Regions from separate parts of the Undibacterium sp. RuTC16W genome, predicted to be linked through region 3. Evidence: predicted binding sites of a transcription regulator. Region 3 holds the regulator's gene; each other region holds the start of a gene.
What was found. The regulator sigma-54, encoded in region 3, starts transcription at its own class of promoters, with help from an activator protein. The targets are predictions, from matches to a motif close to TGGCANGNAANCTGCTTT.
Positions count from the first base shown of each region.

Region 1: a site for sigma-54 is predicted at 1,203-1,220, ahead of urtA (urea ABC transporter substrate-binding protein). Genes of this name have one in related genera too.
Region 2: a site for sigma-54 is predicted at 1,326-1,343, ahead of ACO0K4_RS02900 (PEP-CTERM sorting domain-containing protein). Genes of this name have one in related genera too.

Region 1 covers NZ_JBMPPE010000006.1:217,810-220,016, reverse strand. Annotated here, with positions in the region: gene urtA (urea ABC transporter substrate-binding protein) at 1-1,087, opposite strand, end outside; gene ACO0K4_RS13420 (alkaline phosphatase D family protein) at 1,552-2,207, opposite strand, start outside.
Region 2 covers NZ_JBMPPE010000001.1:662,621-664,827, reverse strand. Annotated here, with positions in the region: gene ACO0K4_RS02910 (EamA family transporter) at 1-138, shown strand, start outside; gene ACO0K4_RS02905 (lysostaphin resistance A-like protein) at 135-965, opposite strand; gene ACO0K4_RS02900 (PEP-CTERM sorting domain-containing protein) at 1,405-2,207, shown strand, end outside.
Region 3 covers NZ_JBMPPE010000002.1:464,086-466,292, forward strand. Annotated here, with positions in the region: gene hpf (ribosome hibernation-promoting factor, HPF/YfiA family) at 1-180, opposite strand, end outside; gene ACO0K4_RS06475 (RNA polymerase factor sigma-54) at 314-1,804, opposite strand; gene lptB (LPS export ABC transporter ATP-binding protein) at 1,822-2,207, opposite strand, start outside.

The DNA of each region.
Region 1 (2,207 bases), on a different contig from region 3:
AACCTGATGGCGCTTTGAAAGTCTGGCCACCCATGGCAGCGATGACTTTATCTGTGTCGGTGGACTTGGCTTTTTCTACTGCTTGCTTCCACATATGAATACCGACATAGGTTGCTTCCATCGGATCATTGGTGACGACGGTACTGGCATTCGGCAGTTTTTTGGCAAGGGCATACTCTTTCCGTTGCTTGATGAATGCCGTGTTCACAGGATTTTTTACTGACTGAAAATAATTCCATGCAGCGAGGTGCCCGAGTAAAGGCTTGGTATCGACGCCGCGCAACTCCTCCTCACCTACCGAGAATGCGACAACCGGTACGTCGGTCGCTTTCAGGCCGGCATTGCCCAGTTCTTTATAAAACGGGACGTTGGAATCGCCATTGATCGTAGAGATCACCGCCGTCTTGCCACCAGCAGAAAATTTCTTGATATTCGCGACGATGGTCTGATAATCAGAATGACCGAACGGTGTATAAACCTCATCGATGTCAGTATCTTTCACACCCTTGCTATGCAAGAAAGCGCGCAGAATCTTGTTGGTCGTGCGTGGATAAACATAATCCGTACCGAGCAGCACAAAGCGCTTGGCACCGCCACCCTCTTTCGACATCAGATATTCGGTCGCCGGTATCGCTTGCTGATTCGGCGCTGCACCTGTGTAGAACACATTTTTTTCCAGCTCTTCGCCTTCGTATTGGACCGGGTAGAACAAGAGACTGTTCAGCTCTTTAAACACGGGCAATACCGATTTACGTGACACTGAAGTCCAGCAACCAAACACGACAGCGACTTTATCTTGCGCAACCAGCTGGCGCGCTTTTTCTGCAAACAAAGGCCAGTTCGAAGCGGGATCCACAATCACCGGCTCCAGCTTTTTACCCATCACACCGCCTTTTGCATTGATCTCATCAATCGTCATCAATGCAACGTCTTTCAGCGACGTTTCGGAAATCGCCATCGTGCCTGATAGCGAGTGAAGAATGCCGACTTTGATCGTGTCAGCGGCATACGCATGCGGCAACCAAGCCGCAGTAGCCAGGGTGAAAGCGCCAACTGCAGTCGATTTTAATAGGGTGCGACGAGACATTTGTTGCTCCTAAGCGTGAGTGTGAATCAATTAAACAGCGAATGAAAAAGCAAACGAAAAAACTAATCACAAAGCGAGTAGAAAAGCGGGGGGTGCGGAGTTCGCATGAATACCTTTAGCAGATTACGTGCCAGAGGTAGGAGGTCTGCGTCATGCGAATTGCAGTGAGCGTGCGGAATGATTACGGATGCATTCGCATCAATTTTGTGCAAGTGACAAAGAATTGTTGGCCACCGCTTCAGTCTGGTGCGTTATCAAGTAGCAAAACGTGCGCAAGAATATCTGCCACCAAATAAAATTCGAGAACAAGATCAGGCCTTGCTAGAGAGAATCTAAGTCAATATCGGAAAAAAAACAGACGACGCGGGGATACTGATCAGCGATTAATCGCTTGGTAAAAACAAAAAAAACCAGCAAGCCTGCTGGTTTTTTTGAAGTGATAAAGGACGAACGTGATGACCCGACTACACAGGTAGTAATTTTCGATTCGCAGCACCCGGTAACGTCTTTAAAGTTTTACCCGGCACGACAGTATACGTTTTGGACTTGACCGTGCTAACGTAGCGCCATTCTGCCCTGGCCTCAGTCGGTGTCGCCGTCACGATCATGAAGCCACGGCTTTTTGTTTCGGCATAGACCAAAGGTCCGATGATCTGCTCGAGACCGCCTGCGACTTTAGCCGGATCTTCTTTAGGAAAAATTTCTTCAAAACCGGGGGAGGTAACCGAGGTCACGCCGAACTCGACACCAACCGCGTTCCCACTCAGATCGGCAAGATCACTGGCCCAGGTGTTATGAGTATCGCCTGCCAGCGCGATCAGATTTTTATCCAGTGCTTTAGCCGTCGCAAAAACTGTCTCACGTGCAGCGGCGTAGCCATCCCATGCATCAAGATTGTAGGGAATCGATGGCTGCGCCAGGATTTGTTTTTCGGCTGCCGTCAACGTCGCAGGTGCCGTCTGTGCTTTCACCAGTAGCGCGGTGTAATCACTGAAATTGATTGCTTGCAGTACCAGTGGTGCGGGAATATTCATGCGTGCCATCAAGACTTGCTGCCCCAGAATTTGCCAGGTCGCCGCGGACTTACCAAGCTGAGATTGTAGCCAGGACGTTTGTTCTG
Region 2 (2,207 bases), on a different contig from region 3:
GTGGCACCGGCGCGTGAGGTATCTATGCTGTTTGCCGCCCTGATCGGCGGACATTTGCTCGGTGAAGGAGATCGTGTGCAACGTATTATCGGTGCCTTGTGTATCGCCGCCGGTGTCATTGCTCTCGGAAATTTTTAATAAGAAATCGCCGGATAAACAAAGCCCACAAAATGAATCGCATTGACCAGAAAATGCAGAATGATTGCCATCGCAATCGCACCTGAGCGTTCGTAGATCCTGCCATATCCTACGCCTGCCAGCGTTGCTACTACGATCAGTCGCCAGCCGCCCCATGCATGTGCCAGTCCAAATAGGAGGGCGGCGATACCGATGCAGAGCCAGCGATGTTTCGGCAGCAGTGCGAGCAATCCCTGTTGCACTCCGGCGCGAAAAAACGCTTCTTCCGCCAAGCAAGTGAAGAACAAATTCACACCCAGAAAAGCCCATGCGCTGGCGGACCATTTCCACTGCGGCAGTGTCAGGCCAATGACTACAGCAATGATAAAAATCCCGGTCAGGCTTGTTACCATCAGGCGCCACAGGCCGGGATTGCGCCAGATCGCGCCGCGCCGGCTGGCATCGTCACGACAAAATACCGCCAGCATGACTAAGCCCGCAATCGCTTTATCCAGATGCAAATAAAATGGCTTGGCGTCAGTGCCTGTGAATACACTCAATTCGGGTAAAGCGATATCAGGAAATCCCGGCAGTTTATGCAATGCCAGCAATAATCCCATCAGACCTGTCAGCGTCATCAACAGTTGCCGTCGTGTGCCCTTGGCTTGCAGCGCAGCCCAGCCAGCAGCACTCATCAACGTAATGGCCAATAAACCGGCCAGCGTGACATGTGATGCAACTACCGCCCACGCTATCGTCAGCACAAACATACTCATCCATACGCGCTGCCCCGCCAGGCAGAACCAGGCCACGATGGTCGCGCAGAATAGATAAAAAATTACCGGCATAGATCAACAACAGGCATTAAATGATTTCAAAGAAAAAGCAGCGACAAAAAAGAGCAGCAGAAAGGGGCAACAATTTGAGGTAGTGCACATTGTCATAAAGCCCTAAAAACCACAAGAAGCAGGACATGGATTTAACTTTGGTTTTCTATTTGAGTATTGACAAGCTGGCATGCGTCCGATTGAAACCGTTCACATTAAACCGCTCACCCCTTACGAGCTGAACAAACTAAAAATAAATCAGCTTGCTGTGAGAAAACTGAGTTCTACCGATAACTTGTAACGTCGGGCGTTCTTACAAACATCATGTTGTTGTTAAATAATTATTAAAATAGATGATTAAAATCAATCACTTAACAAAACTGGTATAAATTATGCAATGCGTGTTGAGCGCCCGCCGTTTTGACAGGCGTAGATCCTTTTAATTCCCAATGGAGATACTATGTCCAACGCATTATCAAAATTATTTGCCGGCCTGGCGCTGGCGATTACCTGTCTTTCGGCCAATGCCTACGTCGTCGGGGGTGCTGCCAGCTCCCTTATTCCCAGCAGCGGTAACTGGGCCTGGAACGGTTCTTACATGACAGGCTTTCGCGGCGCGTTAGAGAATGCGGCCTACTTTGGGCCCGCTGGTATTGTCAATCGCACGATTACCACAACCAATCTCACTGCGGTCAATAGCAGCACGCTGGCGGGCGTCGATATGTTTGTCGGCACCTGGGTTGCGGATAGCGAAGGCGCTGGTTTTTCGGCAGCGATCATGAATTATTTCCTCGGTGGCGGTGACCTGTTTCTGTTGCAGGATGATTCCGGTCACGACGTTTTGGGGAGTACCCTGGGGATGAGCACGACGGGCAGCACGGGCTCCGTCTCTAACGGTGGTGCACCGCTGTTTAACGGTCCTTTCGGTAACGCGACCAATGTCCAGCAGTTTTATGCCGTTGGTCAATTGGATGAATCCGCTATTTTGGCGCACAACGGTCACGTAGGCGGCCGCAATGTTGAGAATCAGGTGACCTCAGCATTCTGGCACGCTGGCGAATATGCACCCGGCTCAGGTTCCCTGTTTATCATTGCCGACATTGACATGATTGCGACCACCAGTTTATGCGGTCAGCCACTCTGCGGCGCCAGCTACGCTCCGCTCAATAACAACGGTATATACGCGCTGAATACGTTTAGCTTTTTACAGCAAAACGGTGGTAATCCCATTCCGGAACCAGCCAGTATTTTATTAGTAGGAAG
Region 3 (2,207 bases):
GTGCAGATTAATGTCTGCTTTATGCCGTTTTTCCTTTTCCCGGAGCTTGTCTACCGTCAGGATGACGGCGATATCAATGACTTGATCGAAGTGTCGCCTGATGCGCTCAAGCTTGTTTTGTACATGTTCACGTATTGCAGGAGTTACTTCGAGGTGATGTCCACTGATGGTGAGATTCATACTACGCTCCTATGGTGATGTTACTTGCTATAAATTTCTTCAGCATTTGCTCTGATGCATCGAGCTAAATTATATATAGCAATACAAAACGTAATTTCAAGGCTTAGTTACAAGACTAAATTACAGGTGTTCATTACAAGGATTTGCGCAGGCTTACTGGAGGAATTTTTAGGGCTTCACGGTATTTGGCAACAGTACGTCGCGCAATGACCATGCCTTGTTCACCCAGCATGTCTGCAATTTTGCTATCAGAGAGTGGGCTTTTCTGGTCTTCTGCTCCTATCAACTGCTTGATGAGTGCACGTATCGCGGTGGAAGATGCTTCCCCCCCCGTTTCCGTCGCGACATGGCTACCGAAGAAATATTTCAACTCAAACATACCATGCGGGGTAAGCATGTATTTCTGGGTCGTTACACGAGAAATAGTACTCTCGTGTAAACCTAGTGTATCAGCAATTTCGCGCAAAACAAGAGGGCGCATCGCAACCGCACCGTGAGTGAAAAAATTACGTTGTCTTTCAACTATCGCTTGTGCAACGCGCAAGATGGTGTCGAAGCGTTGCCGCATGTTTTTGATCAGCCAGCGCGCTTCCTGCAACTGCGATCCCATCGTTCCGTCACCGCGATTTTGCTTCATGATGTTGGCATACATACTATTAACGCGGAGCTTGGGCATGACATCCTGATTCAGCAAAACCTGCCAGCCATTTGCTGACTTTCTGACGATCACATCGGGGACCACATAGTCTGATGACGCCGCTGCAAAATCCGCACCTGGCTTAGGATTACACTGGCGAATCACTACCTGCGCCTCGCGCAAATCTTCATCATCGCAGTTGAGAATTTTTTTCAGTTTGTTGAAATCTCGCTGCGCAAACAAGATGATGTGTTCTTCAACAATCTTCAGCGCCAGACGACGTGTCACGAATGGAATCTTAGGTAAGCGTTTGATCTGCAAGGCTAGACATTCCGACGGCGTACGCGCACCAACCCCGGCGGGATCAAAGCTTTGCAGCATCGTTAATGCGAAAGATAATTCCTCTGGTTCTACACACAATTCAAGCGGCAAACTCGCATGGATTTCATCCAAGGTCTCCATCAGATAACCACTGAGATCCAGCGCATCAATCATCAGCTCAATTAAGGCACGATCACGCGGCTCACGAATATTCAGGCGCATCTGTTCCAGCAAATGATCGCGCAAACTGGTTTGCGCAGCTTCTAATTGCGGACGTCCATCCTCTTCCTCTGAAGACTTACTGCCTAGCGGTACATCATCAAAACTCCACTCTTCTTCGTTGGCGCTGGTGCTGTCCGCGGATGAAGCAACTTCCGCATTGTCACCGCTATCAGCAACCGGAGCGGCGGTCTCGGCACCGACTTCCTGTACTGCAAATTCAGATTCTGAATTATTGCTGGTGGTGCTAATCGCGCCATCGGCCAGCAATCGCACTGCATTATCCATGGGGTCATCAACCCGCTCCAGCATGGGATTATCAGTCAACAGGTTTTCCAGTTCCTGATGTAGTTCCAGCGTGGATAACTGCAAAAGACGAATTGATTGCTGCAATTGCGGCGTCAGCGCCAGGTGTTGTGAGGTACGTAGTTGCAGGCTTTGTTTCATCATCATCTCGCTTCCCGCTACATGCGGAAATGCTCTCCCAGATAAACCCTGCGTACGGATTCGTTCGTGATGATGTCTTCCGGTTTGCCACTCGCCAGCACTGCACCTTGATTGATGATGTAGGCGTGATCGCAAATACCTAGAGTTTCGCGCACATTATGATCGGTGATCAGCACACCGATACCGCGCTCTTTCAGGAAGCGTACGATACGCTGAATCTCGATCACAGCAATCGGATCAACACCTGCAAAGGGTTCATCCAGCAACACAAAGCGCGGATTCGTTGCCAGTGCCCGGGCAATTTCTACCCGGCGACGTTCACCGCCAGATAAAGAAAGCGCCTGATTTTCACGTATGCCCTCGATCTGCAAATCGGCCAGCAAGGTATCCAGGCGTTTCTCAA